4 regions of the Thalassotalea piscium genome follow, and region 1 is predicted to be linked to each of the others. Evidence: predicted binding sites of a transcription regulator. Region 1 holds the regulator's gene; each other region holds the start of a gene.
The links. The regulator FNR, encoded in region 1, switches genes on or off when oxygen is low (the NO sensors DNR and NnrR bind a similar motif). The targets are predictions, from matches to a motif close to TTGATCTAGATCAA.

Region 2: hemN (oxygen-independent coproporphyrinogen III oxidase) is a predicted target of FNR. The motif match lies at 2,780-2,793, and genes of this name have one in related genera.
Region 3: QUD79_RS03975 (nitrous oxide reductase family maturation protein NosD) is a predicted target of FNR. The motif match lies at 3,282-3,295, and genes of this name have one in related genera.
Region 4: QUD79_RS02615 (adenosylcobalamin-dependent ribonucleoside-diphosphate reductase) is a predicted target of FNR. The motif match lies at 2,329-2,342, and genes of this name have one in related genera.

Annotation. Positions count from the first base shown of each region.
Region 1 covers NZ_AP027362.1:2,153,820-2,158,989, forward strand. Annotated here, with positions in the region: gene QUD79_RS09345 (TonB-dependent hemoglobin/transferrin/lactoferrin family receptor) at 1-1,150, opposite strand, end outside; gene QUD79_RS09350 (sulfite exporter TauE/SafE family protein) at 1,375-2,049, shown strand; gene fnr (fumarate/nitrate reduction transcriptional regulator Fnr) at 2,095-2,814, shown strand; gene uspE (universal stress protein UspE) at 3,024-3,953, shown strand; gene ttcA (tRNA 2-thiocytidine(32) synthetase TtcA) at 4,693-5,170, shown strand, end outside.
Region 2 covers NZ_AP027362.1:151,472-156,641, forward strand. Annotated here, with positions in the region: gene QUD79_RS00650 (acylase) at 2-2,476, shown strand; gene hemN (oxygen-independent coproporphyrinogen III oxidase) at 2,850-4,220, shown strand; gene QUD79_RS00660 (DUF1285 domain-containing protein) at 4,217-4,756, opposite strand; gene QUD79_RS00665 (bacteriohemerythrin) at 5,026-5,170, shown strand, end outside.
Region 3 covers NZ_AP027362.1:942,259-947,428, forward strand. Annotated here, with positions in the region: gene QUD79_RS03960 (nitrous oxide reductase accessory protein NosL) at 1-99, opposite strand, end outside; gene QUD79_RS03965 (ABC transporter permease) at 99-917, opposite strand; gene QUD79_RS03970 (ABC transporter ATP-binding protein) at 914-1,858, opposite strand; gene QUD79_RS03975 (nitrous oxide reductase family maturation protein NosD) at 1,858-3,222, opposite strand; gene QUD79_RS03980 (FMN-binding glutamate synthase family protein) at 3,325-4,968, shown strand; gene nosZ (TAT-dependent nitrous-oxide reductase) at 5,063-5,170, opposite strand, start outside.
Region 4 covers NZ_AP027362.1:605,852-611,021, forward strand. Annotated here, with positions in the region: gene zapE (cell division protein ZapE) at 1-648, shown strand, start outside; gene QUD79_RS02610 (phosphate/phosphite/phosphonate ABC transporter substrate-binding protein) at 1,095-1,829, opposite strand; gene QUD79_RS02615 (adenosylcobalamin-dependent ribonucleoside-diphosphate reductase) at 2,433-4,598, shown strand; gene QUD79_RS02620 (TSCPD domain-containing protein) at 4,633-5,170, shown strand, end outside.

The sequences.
Region 1 (5,170 bases):
TACGTGATTCTATTGTTTTATTTTGGCTGACTTCTACACCGTAACCTATTAAGTGAGAAAAATTACTCGACTCTGCGGTGGTATACAAATTAAACCTTAAGCCTTGCACCTCTTGATCATAAAAGAAATCACGGTTATATAAGTAATTTTTACCTCTTGAGGTTCTCTCTTCTTCGGTAAGTTGTACAGTTTCAGTTTTTTGATCATAAAGACGAACAAAGCCACCCGCTAACCAATCAAGATCTGTAACAAACTCATAGTTTATCGAAATATTAGTGCGTTGTGTTTCATCATCACCTAATAACAAAGTGGTTGATGCAAATCTATCTAAGCCCAAGAAAGACTGAGTATCTGACTCACTACTACGTTTAAAGTAGTCATAGCTGAAGCTAACTTCTTGAGTATCTGAAATTTCATAATAGTACTTAGCAAGAAATGACTGCGTTTTATTATCTTGGGTGTCTTTAGCAAGGTTACCTGTAAGCTTTTTATCAAGCTCGTGACCTTTTCGTAACGACCCCGATAACAATACACTAGATTTATCGAAAGCAAAGGCTGTGTTCAAAGATGCAGACTTGCTGTTATCAACCGAGTTAAACCCTGTTTTAATGTCAAGGTAGACATCGCGATCAGTTTGGCTAAGCAGGTCTACCGGCTTTTTAGTAATAAACGACACAACACCACCAATAGCATCACTTCCATATGTACTTGAAGCAGGCCCTCTTAATATCTCTACTTGCTTAATAAGATCGGGGTCAATAGTATTACGGCCAGAGTTTGAATAACTCCCTACACTAAACTGATCAGCAACCGGAATACCGTCAATTTCTGTAGTGACTCTATTACCCGCAATGCCTCGAATAGCAATACTCGAATCGCCAAAGCGGCTACCAGAATTAATTACATTAATCCCCGCTTGATAACGAAATAGAGTTGCCATGTCATGTACTAGCATTTTATCAATTTCATCACTATTAATAACAGATACAGCGCCAACAACATCTTGCACTTTACGTGGTGTTTTACCAATAACAACAATCACTTCTGTATCATCTTTTGACGATACTTCAGGCATATCATTTGCTAAAATTGAACTAGTAGGTATAAAGAAACTGGCAACGGCTAAGCTAACCAAAGATTTGCTAAACATAAATTACTCCGCAGAAAGATGAAACTCTTATTGATCGAGTTATACGTGTTAAGTGTTAAAATTAACGTACTTATACAATAGTTAGTGCTAGAAAAAGATGATCTGAGTCAATTGTATTAAGCACCAATTAACTCAATTACGATTAAGTTGATTGAGCGCAAGTAATTCATGATATTCTTGCTTTCTTTTACAAATATGAAGCACATACACTTTCAGGTTCAATTATGGAAATAGACTTTTTTGCAGCCTTTATTATTGGCATATTAGGCTCAGGACATTGCATCGTAATGTGTGGTGGTATAACTACCATGCTGTCTTCTGCTATTAATAAAAGCCAACAGCAAAGCAGTAAGTTAAGTATAGTGATGGCATATAACTTTGGTAGAATTGCCACCTACTCGCTTATTGGTGCTATTGCTGGATTTACAGGTTCACTCGCCGCAAAAAACATTGGTTTTCCCGTCACTATATTAAGAATGATCGCAGGTGTTTTTCTTATTTTACTTGGGCTATATATTGGCCGTTGGTTTATGGTACTAAATAAAGTAGAGCAATTAGGCAAAGGCCTATGGAAACTACTGTCGCCGTTAAGTAAAAAATTTATACCGGTAAATAGTGCCAAACAAGCATTAGCATTAGGAGCCATTTGGGGATGGTTGCCCTGTGGGCTCGTCTATTCAACCTTAACTTGGTCATTAGCCAGTGGGTCATTAGTATCTGGCGCAACTATTATGTTTTTCTTCGGCCTAGGTACCTTACCTGCACTAATTACTGTTTCGGTTGGCGCGCTTTCTTTAAAGACATTGTTGCTTAATAATACTTTTCGAAAATCTATGGCAATAATGCTAATAATTTATGGAATTTATACGTTAAAATTTGCATCTGACATGATGTTCTAATACCATCAGTAGTAAATAATTTATTCGCGTAAATTCAAGGATAAAATGGAAAATCGTCAATGCTCAGGCCAACAACATATTCACTGCCAAAATTGTAGTATTAGTGAATTATGCTTGCCATACTCTTTAAATGATAAAGAATTAGAAGATCTTGATAATATAATTGATCGTAAACGCCCTATTCATAAAGGCGAGCAAATATTTCAAGATGGCGACAAAATGCAATCGCTTTTTGCTATTCGTTCTGGCACGTTTAAAACTTTTACTGTTGATGAACATGGCGAAGAACAAATTACAGGCTTTCATTTAGCTGGCGACTTATTAGGATTTGATGCAATTGCTGAGTCAACACATCCTAGCTTTGCAAAAGCTTTAGAAACCTCTATGGTGTGTGAAATTCCCTACGACACCTTAGACACGCTTTCAAACACAGTACCAAAGCTTAAAAAGCAAATTTTGCGAATGATGAGTACAGAAATTCGTGCCGATCAAGAAATGCTAACACTATTAAACCGTAAAAATGCAGAGCAACGTTTAGCAACCTTTATTAGTGCACTTAGTATTAGGTACCATGCTCGAGGCCTATCTGCTACAGAATTCAGACTAACTATGACCCGAAGTGATATTGGTAATTACATTGGTTTAACTGTAGAAACAATCAGCCGTTTACTTAACCGCTTTCATAAAAGTGGCTTAATTCAAGTCGAAGGTAAATTGATCACAATACTTGATGCAGAAAAATTAAAAGAATGTGCGGGCATTTAACCGCACTTATTTGCCGTTAAACACTATAGTTAACATCTCTGGGCTTGTTGGTATTTAATTGATTTAGAACAACTTATAAATTACGTCTTTGATGCATCATCTTATTAAGGCTACACTGATTATCAATTGATTATTTTTAATCGAAAGGCACAACTTACAAGATATTAAGTCTGTGTAGTCATAATTATGAATAACTTATGAGGCTAACCATGGAAAAATATAAAAAAATACTAACTGTTATTGACCCTACCACTGAAGATCAAAAAGCACTTGAACGTTCAATTGAGTTAGCAACAAAAACCAACGCAACCATTACTGCCTTTTTAAGTATTTATGATTTTTCATACGAAATGACTACTATGCTCTCAAGTGATGAGCGTGAAGTAATGCGAAATTCAGTGATCAAAGACAAAGAAGTTTGGCTAAACGAAAAAATTGCATCTGTCGCTCAACACGATATAAAAATTGACAGCAAAGTCATTTGGCATAACCGCCCTTTCGAGCCCATTATTGACCAAGTGCTAAACGAAGGCTACGACATTGTCATTAAAGGTACCCATGAACACGACAAACTTAAGTCAGTAATATTCACACCAACCGATTGGCATATACTCCGTAAATGTCCGTGTCCAGTATTACTAGTTAAATCACATTCATGGCCAAAAAATGGCAATATCTTAGCTGCAGTTAATGTAGGTAGCGACGAAGATGAACATATATCGCTTAACAACAAAATTGCAGAAGAAGCATTAAACTTAGGTAATTTAATTCAAGCAAATGTTCACCTAGTAAACTCATACCCCGGTACACCCGTTAATATCGCTATTGAAATACCTGAATTCAACGCTAACGAATACAACGAATCTATGCTCAATCATCATAAAGCAGCAATGACTACACTAGCAAAAAAATTCAATATCGCTCTTGAAAACACACACATAGGTGAAGGTTTACCTGAAGACATAATTCAAGACAAAGCACTATCATTAGACGCAGAACTGGTAGTATTAGGTACCATTGGCAGAACAGGCCTTTCAGCTGCATTAATTGGTAATACTGCCGAACATGTAATCGACGGGCTAAACTGCGATGTATTAGCGCTTAAACCTGAAGGCTACCAATCACCATTACAAAACTAATGTATAAGTTGAACTCTGCAAAGTAATATTGTCTTTTGTAGGCTGTGCTTTACCGCCAAGGACGGCGGTAGTAGGGTAATGCAGGAGCTATTACCGATAAGCACATCAGTTATCCTTATTCGTAAAAGGCAGCTATGTGACGGCATAAATGCGACCTACAATTAAGAAATTATGCTCATCAAGTGTTTCATTTCCACCTCAGTGGACGCTCATACTAACCATTAGCTCATTTTCATAGCTTTAGTTTTAACAAATAATATTGCCATTTGTAGGTTGTGCTTTACCGCCAAGGACGGCGGTAGTAAGGTAATGCAAGGAGCTATAACTGATAAGCACATCAATTACCCTTATTCGTAAAAGGCAGCCATTTGACGGCATAAATGCCGACCTACAATTAAGAAATTATGCTCATCAAGTGTTTCATTTCCACCTCAGTGGACGCTCATACTAACCATTAGCTCATTTTCATAGCTTTAGTTTTAACAAATAATATTGCCATTTGTAGGTTGTGCTTTACCGCCAAGGACGGCGGTAGTAAGGTAATGCAAGGAGCTATAACTGATAAGCACATCAATTACCCTTATTCGTAAAAGGCAGCCATTTGACGGCATAAATACCAACCTACAGTTCCATTCATTCTCTACTTTAGTTTTTATACTTAATCTTTTGGGTTAGTGCTAGTATCGGTATATAATACGGCTCAAAATTTTATCGACAGTATCAAACACTGATTATTACTATGATTGAAGACACAATCGCATTGACCAATGAGCAAGAAATTGCTTTAGACACAAAAAAATTAACTAAGAAACTTCGCTCTAAAGTCGGTAAAGCGATTGCCGATTATAATATGATAGAAGATGGCGATGTTATAATGGCAGCTATTAGTGGTGGTAAAGACTCATTTGCCATGCTTGATATTTTACTTGCCTTACAAAAGTCTGCCCCTGTTAACTTTAAAGTAATTGCAGTGAATTTAGATCAAAAACAGCCGGGGTTTCCTGAGCATATATTACCTACTTACTTTGAATCGCTTAATATTCCTTATTATATTGTTGATAAAGATACCTATTCTGTGGTCAAAGCCAAAGTACCAGAAGGGAGAACCACTTGTGGTTTGTGCTCGCGATTACGTCGCGGTACTTTGTATTCGTTTGCTGAAGAAATTGGGGCTACCAAAATTGCTTTAGGTCATCACATGGATGATATTGTTGAAA
Region 2 (5,170 bases), 1.9 Mb from region 1:
AATGACGGCAATAAGCTTGGCATGTTTACTTGCTGCTTGCGGCGGTGAATATAAATATGAAAATAATTCTACATACCAACCAACACAACCGGTTGACCCGACACCACCTGCAACAGCTGCTCCAATACCTGCATTTGATAACGATGGCGTACTTAGTGCCAATATCCGCTGGACTGATTATGGTGTGCCACATGTGACAGCAGATAACTTGCAAAGCCTTTCTTACGGTGTTGGCTATGCGTTTGCTAAAGATAATATCTGTGTACTTGCTGATCAAATTCTTAAATATAATTCACAACGATCGAAATATTATGGGCCTGATATGTCGCCAGGGTCGGGTGACTCTGAACATTTAATTAATGATTTTGGTTATTTAGCATTAGAGATCCGCTCACAAGCGGAAAAAAACCTCAAGCTAATGTCTATCAACAGCCAAGCATTATTGTCAGGTTATGCACAAGGGTATAATAAGTATTTAGCTGATACTGGTGTAGAAAATATTGACGCTGCTTGTGCGGGACAGCCTTGGGTGCAGCCAATTTCAGATGTTGATATGCTTACATATTCACTTGGTGTTGCATTATTACCTGGTGCATCAAACTTTCTTGGGCCAATGTTTTTAGCTGCTCCAATGGGTGAAAGCTTTATGCCATACCCTGTGGCAGGAAATTCTTCAGCGCCGATGAAAATATTGCCTAAAGTAACAATGCCAGAAAAAAACCCGAGTGATATGGGCTCAAATGGCTGGGGATTAGGTAAAGATAAAACCGAAAATGGTAAAGGAATGGTGTTAGCTAACCCTCATTTTCCACATACCGGCAATTTACGCTTTTGGCAGTTTCATAGCACTATTCCAGGGCATTTAAATGTTATGGGTGGCTCACTAATGGGTATGCCAGGCGTGGTAAATATTGGTTTTAATGAAAATATTGCGTGGACACACACTTTTTCTACTGCTGAACATTTCGTGGTATATCAATTAACCTTGGATAACAGTTTACCAGGGTTACTTAATCAAACTGTTGATGGTGCACCTCGCCCAATCGAGGTTGAAGAATTAGTTATTGATGTAGCAGTAGCACCTGGTGTAACAATCAAGCTTGCGAAGAAAAGCTATTCTACTTTACAAGGCCCTATGATAGTTGTTCCAGGTAGCTTTGAATGGACAAATACTAATGCGTTTGCCATTAAAGATGCCAACAAAGAAAATTTAGATATTCTTGATCATTGGCTAGCAATGAATGTCGCTGGTGATATTAATGAATTTAAACAAGCATTTAAAGATTACGATGGCGTTATTTTTAACAATACGATGTCAGCAGATAAAGAAGGAAATGTTTTTTATATTGATGACTCTACTGTCCCTAATCTTAGTGATTCAGCTATCGCAACATTAACAACGAATCCGACCTTAATTGGTATTAAAAAAGCAGCAGGGTTTACTGTATTACCAGGTAATATTTCTGCCTTTATTTTTGATGATGCCGTGCCGTACGATAAAGCACCGAAGTATATGGGAACAGACTACGTACAAAACTCAAATGATAGTTTCTGGCTAACGAATGCAGAAATGCCAATTGTTGGTGTTTCACCCTTGTATGGTAATGTAGGTAATCAACAGTCGTTGCGCTCACGCATGGCGCATACGTTATTGGGTGATGCTGCAGGGTCAGATAATTTATTTTCACTTGCTGAAGTTGAGCAAGCGCTTGTGGGGAATAGAAGTTACTTAAGTGAAGCGGTACTCAATGACTTGCTAACCATTTGTAACGCGCAAGGTAGTACTCCTGTTAATGGTATTGATATTAGTGAAGGTTGTTCAGCGTTAGCACTTTGGGATGGCACGATGAACAAAGGAAGTGTTGCAGCGCATCTATTTCGTGAGTTTGCATTTCAATTTAATCGTGATCCACAATGGATAACGCCTTTTGATGCTAACAATCCGTTAAATACACCATCAGGTTTAGTTAATAACAGCACTACGCTTGCCCAATTTGCTCAAGCGATCAATAAAATAAAAACAGCAGGTATTGCGCTTGATGCAAGGTTAGATGAAGTACAATTTGTTGAGCGTAGTAAAGCTGATGGTAGCGCAAGTGGTGAGAAAATTGCTTGGGCTGGCGCACATAATATTGAAGGTGGCTTTAATGTCTTTACCAGCCGAACAGGTAACGACGGGACACTACTACCTCGCCATGTTTACCCCGCGCAAGACGGAACATCGATTTTAAGCGCAGCTGCGCAAGGATACCATATTGGTTACGGTAGTAGCTGGATGAGCGTAGTAAACTTTACTGATGATGGACCCGTTGCAAAAGGCTTGCTTAGTTATTCGCAATCGCATGCTTATGGTAGCGAGCATAATACAGATCAGTCTGAGTTATATTCTGCCCAGCCTCAATTGCGTCCTTTGCTTTTTAAAGAAGCAGATATAGAAGCGAATAAAATAGCTGAAATGACTATATCTTCGCAGTAGCATAAATGGGTTTAAATTATTAGATGATCTATTTTAAGGTTGTTTAACTAGCAGCAAAAACCAGCGTAATAAATACGCTGGTTTTTTTCTATTGAATACTCGCTTTAATTAAATGTGAACGCTAGGCGCAAAAATGTACAGCAAAGATCAACACGCCCTAACTACATTCTTGTAGCGATAATTATTTAATAACACTGTCGCTGATTATGTTAACTAGTTGAACGGATCATATAGCATGTGAGACTGTATAATCCCCATTCCATTTCAGCTAAATCCTGCACCGTGAAGTAGAATAGCTATAGTTTGCGCTTGATCAACTATTACCAAATGGCTTTGCAGTAGAATGCCTCAAGTTCATTTAGTAGGAATAGTTATGAAAGCCGATCAGTTTTTCGATAAAGGGTTGTTAAATAAATACAATACCAGTGGCCCAAGATACACATCGTATCCAACCGCACTCGAATTTAATGATGAATTTACCCATAACGACTTAGTTACAGCAATCGAAAACTCAGATAACAGAGAGCTGTCTTTGTATGTACATATTCCCTTTTGTCATAGCCTTTGCTACTACTGTGGTTGTAATAAAATAATTACTCGTCATCGTGGTAAAGCAGACGACTACTTAGAAATGTTAGCGAAAGAAATTGCCTCACGTGCTCCGTTATTTCAAGAGTACACAGTTAAACAACTCCATTGGGGTGGCGGTACGCCTAGCTTTTTAACCCATGCGCAAATTACTAAATTAGTAACCTTGCTTAAAAAAGAGTTTAATTTTGCTGATGAACTAGAAATGAGCATAGAAATAGACCCGCGTGAAATCGAAATGAACTTAGCAGAACATCTATACCAGCTTGGTTTTAATCGTTTAAGTTTAGGTGTTCAAGACATTGATGAAAAAGTTCAAGTTGCGATAAACCGTGTTCAGTCTACTGAGTTTATTAGCGACTTTATCGCTCATGCGAAAAAAGTAGGGTTTAACTCGATAAACGTAGATTTAATTTATGGTTTACCCCACCAAACGCCCGATACATTCACTCGAACCATAGATAAAGCCTATGAAATGGATGTTGATCGTATCTCATTATTTAGCTACGCTCACATTCCAAGCCGTTTTGCTGCGCAACGAAAACTGCGTGACGAATGGCTGCCAAGCGTAGATGAAAAGTTTGCATTAATGAAACTGGCTATTGAAAAACTCTGTGACTACGGCTACGAGTTTATCGGCATGGATCATTTTGCTAAACCAACAGATGAATTAGCCATTGCCCAAAAAGAAGGGCATTTACACCGAAACTTCCAAGGTTACACCACCAAAGGTGGCTGCGACTTATTAGGTTTAGGAGTTTCTTCAATAAGTGCGATAGGCGATAGTTATTCGCAAAACATAAAAGACTTAACGCCATACTATCAAGCAATCGATGCACAAGGACACGCATTAGAAAAAGGCTTAACTTTGAATAAAGACGATATAATTCGTGGAGATGTAATTCGTGAGTTAATGTGTAATTACTATGTTGATAAACAACAGATTAATGACAAGCATGGCATCAATTTTAATGAATATTTTGCCGATGACCTGCCATTACTAACTACTTTTATTAATGATGAACTGGTTGAGAATAGCGAAAATTATATTGCAGTTAGCCAAAAAGCGCGTTTATTAATTAGAAATATTTGTATGAGCTTTGATGCCTATATGAAGCAACATGTTAATCAACAGCGATTTTCGCGCGTAATTTAATATTCAATAAGCCCTAAGCTAAAGGTTTGCTCTGAACTGGTAATGACTAGTTCGGTACCTTTAGCTGTTACTCGCTCTTTTGCTATGTTAACCCATTGATAATATACATTACGATGTACTTTAGCTGGTAAGTTGCGTCGAACAGTCACAGATAATTCGCCATCTTCATTAACCTCTATAGGATGTTCATGGTTAATTTCAAACGTATCATCTAAGTTTGTACTCGCAACTATTGTTGTTTGTTCTTCGTCAAGCCAGTGCCATTGAGTGAGTAGAAAAGGTGTATCTTCTACAGTAATTTTTACTTTTTCGACCGGAGTAACCAAAAAATATTCATTTTCTTCTCGCGTTAACACCGAAGCGAACAGTTTAACAAGGGCAAGTCGTTTAAAAATAGTGCCATTATAGAACCAACTACCATCTGCTTTGATTATGAGATCAATTTCTCCGCAATAAGGTGGATCCCATAATTCAACAGGAGGCAGCTTTTTATCAGCTTGTGATTTAAGTTGTTCTGACAGTTTATTTAATGACATTATTTCACCAATATAAAAAGGAGCGATAGCAAATTAATCTAGGACGTGTTGAGCTTATATTAGTTAATACCATAGCGTTCTGAAAAATATAACAAATTACCTTTTAGTAATTATTCGGGAATACTTTTGCCATAACGTAAATATAGATTAATATTGTACTAGGACACATTAAACTTTGCTTTATATTTTTGTAGATTTAAAAATTTGCAGGCCTTATTGGTGTTAATTAAATTATGGTACGCTTTTAATGAAAGATGGTATATAAACTTATGTCTTTAATAGAATGGGATCATGCTAAACTAAGTGTTGGTATTGAAAGTATTGATAGAGAGCACCAAGTTATCGTTGAATTTATTAATGATATCGCAAAAAACATTAATAAAAATGCGCCTGCTGACTATCTAGAAATGCTGT
Region 3 (5,170 bases), 1.2 Mb from region 1:
CTGATGAATAGTTTGTTCGTTTGCATTTCGCTCTGAACAGCTGATAAGCGTTAAAGCGCATAAAAATAGGATTAAACTTTTTCGTAGTGTGTTTTTCATTAGAGTTTCTTCTTTTTAAAAATGATACTTGCAGCTGTTAGTGGTAGTACAACCCAAGCTAATAATATGGCAAAAAGTTGCCCTTGAGATAAGCTTGATTTTATAGCGATAGCTAGCGCGCCATTAATGTCGCTGCTATCTAGCCCTGATAAGTTAACTAATCTAAAAATATCAGCAGGATTTAACATCATTAATTGGGTCAGACCTTGTTGTGAAATACCTTGTTCCACACCAACTAATAAAGCAAGTAGCGCAAGGTCAAAAGCTAATGCAAATAAAAACCACGTGATTAATGCAAATCCAGCTGCTTTAGACTTTTCGCTGACCAGTAAACTGATTAAATATGCGATGGCAGTAAAGCTTAGTCCAAGTAATACCGCACTGGTAATAAAGGTTGAAAAAACACTGAAAACGGCGGTGTCATCTAATTGCCAGTAAAGCACAATTGCCGACGAGCCAAACCCTAATATTGTTGCTAGGGCTATTATACTGCCTTGCCCCAAAAATTTACCAAGTAACAGCTGCGTAGTATTTAACGGATAGGTTAATAATAAGAGTAATGTGCCACTTTCTTGCTCGCCAACAAAACTGTCGTAGCTAAGTAACAGCGCTATTAACGGTATTAAAAATACCGCTAAGCTTGCTAAACTAGCAATAGTTGTTGATAACGAAGCAATACCAAGCGCTCCTGAAGCTGCACCACCAAAGTAGGTTAAACCAATGGAGAGCATGGCAAAAATCAGCGTAATAGAGACTAGCCAGCGATTACGTAATCCATCATGAAACTCTTTGTTGGCAACAGTTAGTATTTGTTTCATGCTGTTGCTCCTTTTATATTTGATGTCTGTTCAATTAGGTGGTTGGGCTGCTGTAAAAAGTATTGGTAGACTTGCTCTAAATTTGCAGGTTCCACATTAATATCTTCCAGTGATGGTATAGTAAGCAAATGTCGTAAAACTTCCATTTTATCAAGTTCAGGTACTCGTAATATATTTGCATATATTTGATCAAGGTAGGGAGTTAAGAGTGGATCTTTCTTTAGTGTATCAGTGATACCTTTGACTGTAATTTTAACTGGTAAATGAGCTGATTGACGTAACTCTACCAAACTACCGGTAGCTAACATTTCCCCTGAAGATAAAATCATCGCTCTGTCGATATGTTGCTCTACACCAGGTAACACATGCGAACATAAAATTACGCTTGTACCTTGGCTTTTTAGCTGATCTACCGTTTGATAAAAGTCAGCAGTAGCTATTGGATCAAGCCCTACCGTTGGTTCGTCAAGTAATAGTAATTTAGGTTGACCAATAAAAGCCTGAGCAAGACCTAAGCGTTGGCGCATTCCCTTTGAATACGTTTTTACTTGTCGCTTCATTGCATGGGCAACACCTACTTGCTCTAGTAATGCAATGGCGTGTTTTTTGTTAAAACCTTTAAGCTTGGCAAAGTAAGTTAGCACCTCTAAACCTGTTAACTGTTCATAAAAACTCACATTTTCAGGTAGGTAACCAATTTGGTTACGCATGTGCCATGAGGCTTTTGAGTCTGGCGCAACGCCTAATACTTCAATATTACCTTGTGTTGGAGATATAACCCCGAGAATTAACTTCATCATGGTGGTTTTACCCGCACCATTATGGCCAAATAACCCAAGGACCTCGCCTTGATTTAATTCAAGGTTAATCGCTTGTAACGCACAAAGAGAACGATATTCTTTGCCGACATTTGATAACTTGATTAACAATTCTTTCGACATTACTTTTTACCTTTTTCTGTCACGTTATCACTACTTTGTTCGTGAAGAGTATTTATCGATGTTACTAAGCGTTCAGTATTTTGGTGGGGCGACTTCATTAACGGGAAACTGTCTTTTACACCAGGTGGTTTTAGCACAGGAAACTGACGCTGAACCCAGCGCAAAATAAGTACGGCGGGGCTGTCCATTAACATTTTCATTTCTGGATACTGCCACACTAGTTTATCAATGCCATCATTTGGCTCGAATACTACATCACCAATACCATCATTATCCATATCCCAACCAACGTAATTACTCCAGTAGTTGCCTTTACTATTATGGCTCCATTCTTGTTTTTTATTGGAAACATATTTTACTTGTGTAGGATTATTAAGAAAACTATTACCATACACCTGAGTATTTTCAGATCCTGCGGTAAGGTGAATACCTATTTCTGTGGTATCAACTACGTTATTACTAATTGTGTTATATGCAGAGTTATAAACAAATAGCCCTTTACCGTCACGGCCAAGCACTTTGTTATTTGATTTGGTCCAGACGTCTTTAATAACGTTATTTGATATAGTTGACGTGGTAATAAAGTTTAATAAAAAACCGTAATCTTCGCTATTGTGAGTGGTATTGCCTTTAACAATTAGCCTTTTCGAGCTCATTAGTGCATAACCTGCTCTTGTGTTGTAAGCATGGTTATTAATTACCTGGTTATCATGAGAGTACATATAATGTATACCGTAGCGTAAATCATGCATGGTATTGTTTTCTAGTGAATTCTCTTGACTAGAAATAATGTAAATACCATCGCGGGTATTAAATATTTCGTTATCTTTAACTTCAACATTCTTAACAACTGATAATTGAATGCCGTTTCCTCTGTCAGCCGATCTAAGCGCGGTATTCCCTTCAACAGTATTTGCTAATACCTTAATGTCTTGACCTTTTTGTAACCAAATACCAAAACCATCACCTTTTAGTTTATTATTACGAAGAATGATGTGGTTTGCTTGACGGTCGGAATATATCCCAGAGTCTTGATCAGTTAAATTGTCTCCCCAGTTAACAATAGTAAGATTTTCAACGGTGATATGAGAGTTTCTAAGTAATAAAGCATGCCCTTTGCCTTGGGCATCTATAATGGCATTTTCGCTGCTCGTAATTGTGAGCTCTTTTGTAATAACGAAATTACCTAAATAGCGACCAGCTGATAAATTTATAGTATCGCCATTTTCCGCATCATTGAGTAGTTGTTGTAAATTTTGGGCAGGTGTCGCTTGCCATATTTTTGCAGCGCTACTCTGTACGTATAAGCTTATAACAACAATAGAGATTAAGGGAATTAAGCGTATTTTTTTTAAAAAAAACAAAGGAAAATCTTCATTAAAGTTAAAGTGAACGTAGCATAACATTTTTTATCAATATACTATTGATCTTGATTAAGAAAAGTAGACTTCAAACAAGGATTATTTATGACCATAATGCAAAAGGTTTATTGGTTAATTTTAACCTTAGGTAACATTATTACGTTTTATTTTTTTTCACAAAGTGAGAGTGTTTTCGCTGGCGTATTAGTGTGTCTAACCCTAGCGTATTCCTTAATAGGTTTTTATGATCTGTATTTTAGCCATCATAGTTTAAATAGGCTCTATCCTGTTGTTGCTTATATACGCTATTTTCTTGAATCGTTTCGTGTAGAGATTCAACAATATTTTATTGCTAATGATACGGAGGAACGGCCCTTTAACCGTGAAGAAAGAAGTTTGGTCTACCAACGTTCCAAAAATGCTCGCGATACCATTGCTTTTGGTACGCAACAAGACTTGTATAAAGATAATTACTTGAGCTTATGGCATTCAATTGCTCCAAGTCATGTGCTTGATTCAGCTAAAAGAATTGTCATTGGTGGTAGTGAATGTAAACAGCCTTATTCAGCTTCTTACTTAAATATTTCTGCCATGAGTTTTGGTTCATTAAGTGCAAATGCAATCGAGGCGTTAAATTTAGGCGCAAAAAAAACAGGTTGTTACCATAATACGGGCGAAGGTGGAGTGAGTCCCTATCATTTAAAGCATGGAGGCGACCTTGTTTGGCAAATAGGCTCTGGGCTTTTTGGTTGTAGAGATGATGATGGCAACTTTCACGAGGAACGCTTTATTAAAAGAGCGACGCTAGCGCAAGTTAAAATGATAGAAATTAAAGTATCCCAAGGCGCTAAACCTGGCCATGGTGGTGTGTTGCCTAAGGCTAAAATTACCGAAGAAATAGCCAGAATTCGTCACGTTTCGCGTGATAGAGATTGCGTGTCGCCGGCAATTAACCCTGAATGTACAACCCCAATCAAGCTATTACAGTTTGTTAAACGCTTAAGAGAGTTAAGTGGTGGCAAACCGGTAGGCTTTAAATTATGTATTGGCAACCCTGCCGAATTTTTAGGCGTGTGTAAAGCGATGCTAGCCACTAAAATAGTGCCCGACTTTATTACCATAGATGGCGCTGAAGGAGGTACTGGTGCTGCACCTGTTGAGTTTAGTAATCGACTGGGTATGACGTGTTTAGAAGCAGTTTATTTTGTCAATAATGCGTTAGTAGGTGTTGGCTTGAGAGATAAAATAACGATAATTGCTTCAGGTAAAACAGCGTCAAGTTTTGACTTGTTAACCAAAATTGCAGTTGGTGCAGATATAGTAAATGCTGCTCGAACTATGATGATGGCACTTGGCTGCATTCAAACAAAGCATTGCAATACGAATCGTTGTCCAACCGGGATTGCCACGCAAGATCCTGCCAGATCTAAAGCTATTGATGTATTAGCGAAAAGTGATCGCGTAAAAAACTTTCATACGAATACGTTAGCTAACTTTTATGAATTAGTCGCTAGCCTAGGCTTGGATGACCCTGCAAAGCTAACACCAAATATGGTAAAGCGCCGTTCGCCAAATGCATTACAAACATCAATTGGTAGTTTGGTAGCACCATTACCTGCAAACGCGCTTCTTAATGAAAATATTGATCACCTTAGTCGAAGTTGGCAATTATGGTGGCATGGCGGCAGTGCAGAGCAGTTTTATGTACCCGATACGGAAATATTAGTTTCAGCTGAGTTTTATCGCTAAACGAATCGAGTTGCCCTAGAGGTGAATGAGTGATAAAAAAAGCACAACCTAGGCCCTAGGTTGTGCGTTGTTTTATGTACTTTACAAAGATCTATTATGCTTCAACAAGCATACGACCACGCATTTCCATATGTAAAGCGTGACAGAACCAGTTACAGTAATACCAGTGAACACCAGGTTGATTTGCTTTAAAGGTAATTGA
Region 4 (5,170 bases), 1.5 Mb from region 1:
TTTGAAGAATTGTTTGCACATAAAGTAACGTTAGTAGCAACTTCAAATATTATTCCTGACGAACTTTATCGCAATGGCCTGCAGCGTGCTCGTTTTTTACCCGCAATAAAGTTAATTAATGAAAACTGTGACGTGATTAACGTCGACAGCGGCGTTGATTATCGTTTACGTACGTTGGAGCAAGCTGAAATTTATCACTTTCCCCTGGATCAAGTTGCAGACGATAACCTTGAAAAGTACTTTACTCAGCTTTCATTTGAGCAGGGTGTTAAATTAAAAAAAATTAAGATTAACAATCGTGAGTTAGTCACAGTGCAGGAATCTGACGGCATTGTGCATTTTGACTTTGCTACTTTGTGTGTGTCTGCTCGTAGCCAAAGTGACTATATGGAGTTAAGTAGAATATATCACACAGTTCTATTGGCTAACGTTAAACAAATGAATGTTGATTGCGATGACGCAGCGCGACGTTTTATTGCTTTAGTTGATGAGTTTTATGAGCGAAATGTAAAACTCATTATTTCGGCTGAAGTCGCGATGGAGCAGTTATACACACATGGCGGCTTAGAGTTTGAATTTAAACGTTGTTTAAGTCGTTTGCAAGAGATGCAGTCGAGCGATTACCTTGCAAGTGAGCACTTACCTTAGTTTATGTGCCGTCAGCTTTGTATATTTAAACTAAAATTGACACTTTTTTGTAAAATAATTTAGGGCGTGTTGATCTTTCGAGTACAAATTTTGTACGAATTAAACATGATTTAATTGAGGCGTAGCGAATACAGTGTAGTATTTTACATAAATGAGCTAGACAGCTTCCGCGTCCTGCTCACGCTAAGTACCTACTTCCGTGTAAGCAACGAAAAGTAAATCATGTTTAAACGTATCCGTAGGACAGCGCCTCTTTGGTTTTTCTACGGCGTTTTCACTTATTTATGGGGAACAACCCCATTACATAAGTTCAGTCTTGTATAAACACCAAATAAATCCCTGCAAAAATGTACAGCAAAGTTCAACATGCCCTAGCATTAAACGATAAATAGGGAGCTTAAGTTAATACTCTAAGAAAAAAATATTTTTGCAAAGAAGTGTTCTTACTATTGGCCTTTATCATTTACTTTTTTAAACCCGTCAATCCAAGCAGGCACAACTTTATGTTCAGACCTGTTTAGTTGAGTTAATGCCCTTGTACATTGCTGCCTAATCGAGGATGAGATGTTTTTATGTATCCACCAGCCCCCTGTTTCTACCGCTTCTGTAACCGCAACAATTGAATAGTCATTAAGATCAGCCCAACGTGTAGCTAATGGGTGGGCAATGATGGCAACTTGTACATCTTGATGTCCCAAAGCTGCTGCTGAACCAATATAATTGCCAACAAAATAAAAATGGCTGTTCTCCTCATTAATATTTACATCGTTAAGTAACTTACTTGGTAGCATATACCCAGGCCAAGAGTGCTTGTTGATAAATGCAAACCAATACCCTTTTAGAGAGTTAAGATCTTTAATGCCTATACTGGCTTTAACAACAATTGCACCTTTAATATAAGTGTCATTATCTAGCGTTTTTGCAATAGCAATCAACTGATAGTCTGGATGATCTTTTAAAGCGATTGAGCGAGGGGTTGGATCGAATAAAAGCTGCGCAGGCTGGGCAGTGTTTTGGTACGGAATAGCATCACAGCCTTTCTGCTTTAACACATTTAGAAATCTTTTTAAGTGGCGCTGGCTTTTTTTACCACCATCATCGTGGTTTATCAAAACCGTGATGGTATTTGAAACTGATAACGTAGGCATTAATGCCAAAACAAAAACTAATAACTTTAACATGTGTTTCCCCGTGTGATGTTGGTATCAAACTAAAATAAAGCCTGCAAATACTTGGTCTCCTATATTACTTGGTTACCTATATTGTGTTAACGACTAAATGCAAAAACTCTAGCTATTGCGTTAGGGTTAATTATGTAAATACAAGCCATGTTACTACCCCTGTACTGATGCTAAACGATTGTTTTTTATATGAATATGTACATGCTTCCTGCCATTTTATAATCGTGCGTGTAAGAATGTGGTCACATCTTTATGGACAATGGTATTAACTTCCCTGTCATAGCATACAAAGTGAACCACAGTGATGAAATCGATTTGGAAAGCAGGAAATTTTAAAGAACAAAGCCGTTGTGTTGTTAAATAAATGATAGAAAATTTAACAATCAAAGAATACATTTGCGACTACAGCAATGTTGAGATATTTTGATATTTAATGATTAGTAAATCACTATATCTAGTAGTACAAAATGTAATTAATATCAATATGTGGTGTTTTAGCGTGATCTAGATCACAATATCTTGTGTTTCGAGTTTTATTAAAAAAAATATTAAGTAGCATTAGTCAACGTTAACGTTTCTCACTAGAACTAAAAAGGAATGACAATGACTACGCAAACTATAGGGCTTAACACCGCTTTAACATCGGCAGTTGAATTACAGCCTGCTTCTTGGGATATCTGGGATAAAAAATATCGCTTAAAAGATAAGCACGGCAATCCTCAAGAACAAACGATCACTGATACCTTCTATCGAGTGGCTAAAACATTAGCAGCGCTAGAGCCGAAAAACAAAAAGCACTGGTTAGAGCAATTTGTTTGGGCAATGGAATGTGGTGCATACCCAGCAGGTAGAATAATTTCTAATGCAGGAGCGGCTGAATTTAAGCCCGCAACCTCAACAATAAATTGTACTGTTTCAGGTGCTATCAACGATTCTATGACTGGAATTTTGTCACAAGTGCATCAAGCAGGACTCACCTTGAAAGCTGGTTGTGGAATAGGTTACGAATTTTCAACCTTACGACCTAGCGGAGCATACGTAGCTGGTGCAGGCGCGACAACTTCTGGTCCATTATCTTTTATGGATATCTTTGACAAAATGTGTTTTACCGTCAGCTCAGCTGGTGGAAGACGCGGTGCCCAAATGGGCGTATTTGATATTTGCCATCCTGATGTAAAAGAATTTATTTTAGCTAAAAGAGAAGATGGCCGACTCCGTCAATTTAATCTCTCGTTACTTATTAGTGATAACTTTATAAATGCAGTAAAAAATAACCAAGATTGGCATTTAGTGTTTCCAATTTCGCAGAAAGAGTTAAGCGCAGATAATATTGATCTCGATAATAAAGCACTTATCCACTTTAAAGAAAATTGTTACAGCGAAGAGTTTATTAAACAGCACGACTATATAGTTAATGAGCAAGGTTTAGTCGCATGTAAAATCTATCAAACTCTTCCTGCAGCAAGACTTTGGGATATGATAATGACCAATACATTTGATTATGCAGAGCCAGGTTTTTTATTAATAGATCATGCTAATGATATGAACAATAATTGGTTTTGCGAACAATTACGCGCAAGCAACCCGTGTGGAGAGCAAATTTTACCACCGTATGGTGCGTGTTTGTTAGGTTCAATAAATTTAGTTAAATTTGTAGATAATCCTTTCTCTGCACAAGCACAGTTCAATTGGAGTAAATTCAAAGAAGTGATCAAAGTATTCACGCGTATGTTAGATAACGTAGTGGAAATAAATGGCTTACCGTTAGAAGAACAACAGCAAGAGATTCTAAATAAACGTCGACACGGTATGGGATATTTAGGACTTGGTTCGGCGCTTACTATGCTCAAATTTGCTTACAATAGTCCACAAGCTGTAGCATTTACCGAAGAAGTATCAAAGGTGCTTGCGATCACAGGTTGGGAAGAAGCACTTAATCTTGCTAAGGAAAAAGGACCCGCACCAATATTAGCACAACAGTTTACTGTCACTGAAAGCATGCTATCAAAACGTCCAGAAATGAAAGAGCATGGCATTAAGGTGGGAGATAAAATTAAAGGTGCAGTGTTACACGCTAAATATAGTCGCTATATGCAACGTATTGCGCAAGAAAAGCCCGAACTTGTTGAGGAACTATCAAAAGTTGGAGCCCGCTTTACCCATCATAGCTCAATTGCCCCAACTGGGACGTTAGCGCTAAGTTTAGGTAATAACGTTTCTAATGGTATTGAACCGAGCTTTGCTCATGAATATCACCGTAATATTATTCGTGAAGGTAAAAAATCAAAAGAATCCGTTGCGGTATCGAGCTTTGAGCTTTTAGCTTATCGACAACGGGTCAACCCTGATGCATTGCCATTCACCGATGATGTTACAAAACAATTGCCTGAGTATTTTGTCGCAAGTGATGCAATAAGTCCCAATGCACATGTTGATATTCAAGCAGCAGCACAATATTGGATTGATTCGTCTATTTCTAAAACCATTAATATTCCTACCGATTTTAGTTATGAAAAATTTAAAAATATTTATATGTATGCCTACGATAAAGGACTGAAAGGTTGTACTACATTTAGATTTAACCCTGAAGTGCATCAAGGGGTATTAGTTAAAGAGCAAGACTTAGAAAACGTAAGTTATGAATTTACGTTGGCTAACGGCACAGTGATCACTGCAAAAGGTAACGAAGAAATTAGCTACGATGGCGAAATTCACACAGCTGCAAATTTACATGACGCCTTAAAAGAAGGTTATTACAGTAAATTATAATTTGTCACTCAGTATAACGTGTATAGGAAATTTCATGAAAGAGATCACCCAACCAATAACGTCAGTTAGAGTAAAGCCAACTGATGAAGTAGAAACTATAAATCAAGCAAATGCCCATGTCATTGTGCCAGATGAAGCAATAAAGCTTAACGAAACCATTAAACGACCAGAGATGTTAATTGGCTCTACCTATAAAATAAAACCACCTGTTTCTGATCATGCGCTATATATTACAATCAACGATATTTTGTTAAACCAAGGCTCGGAACAAGAGTCTCGTCGACCATTTGAAATATTTGTTAATTCTAAGAATATGGAATTTTATTCTTGGGTTGTTGCATTAACTCGTGTTATTTCGGCGGTATTTCGTAAAGGCGGTGATTGCACTTTTTTAGTTGAAGAGTTAAAAGCGGTATTTGATCCAAAAGGGGGGTATTACCAAAGAGGTACAGGTATTTACATGCCATCAGTGGTAGCTGATATTGGACATGTTATTGAAACACATTTAAAGGCTTTAGAAATGATGCCTGATAGCGCTATAGATAAAAACCAAAAAGCATATCTTGCTGAAA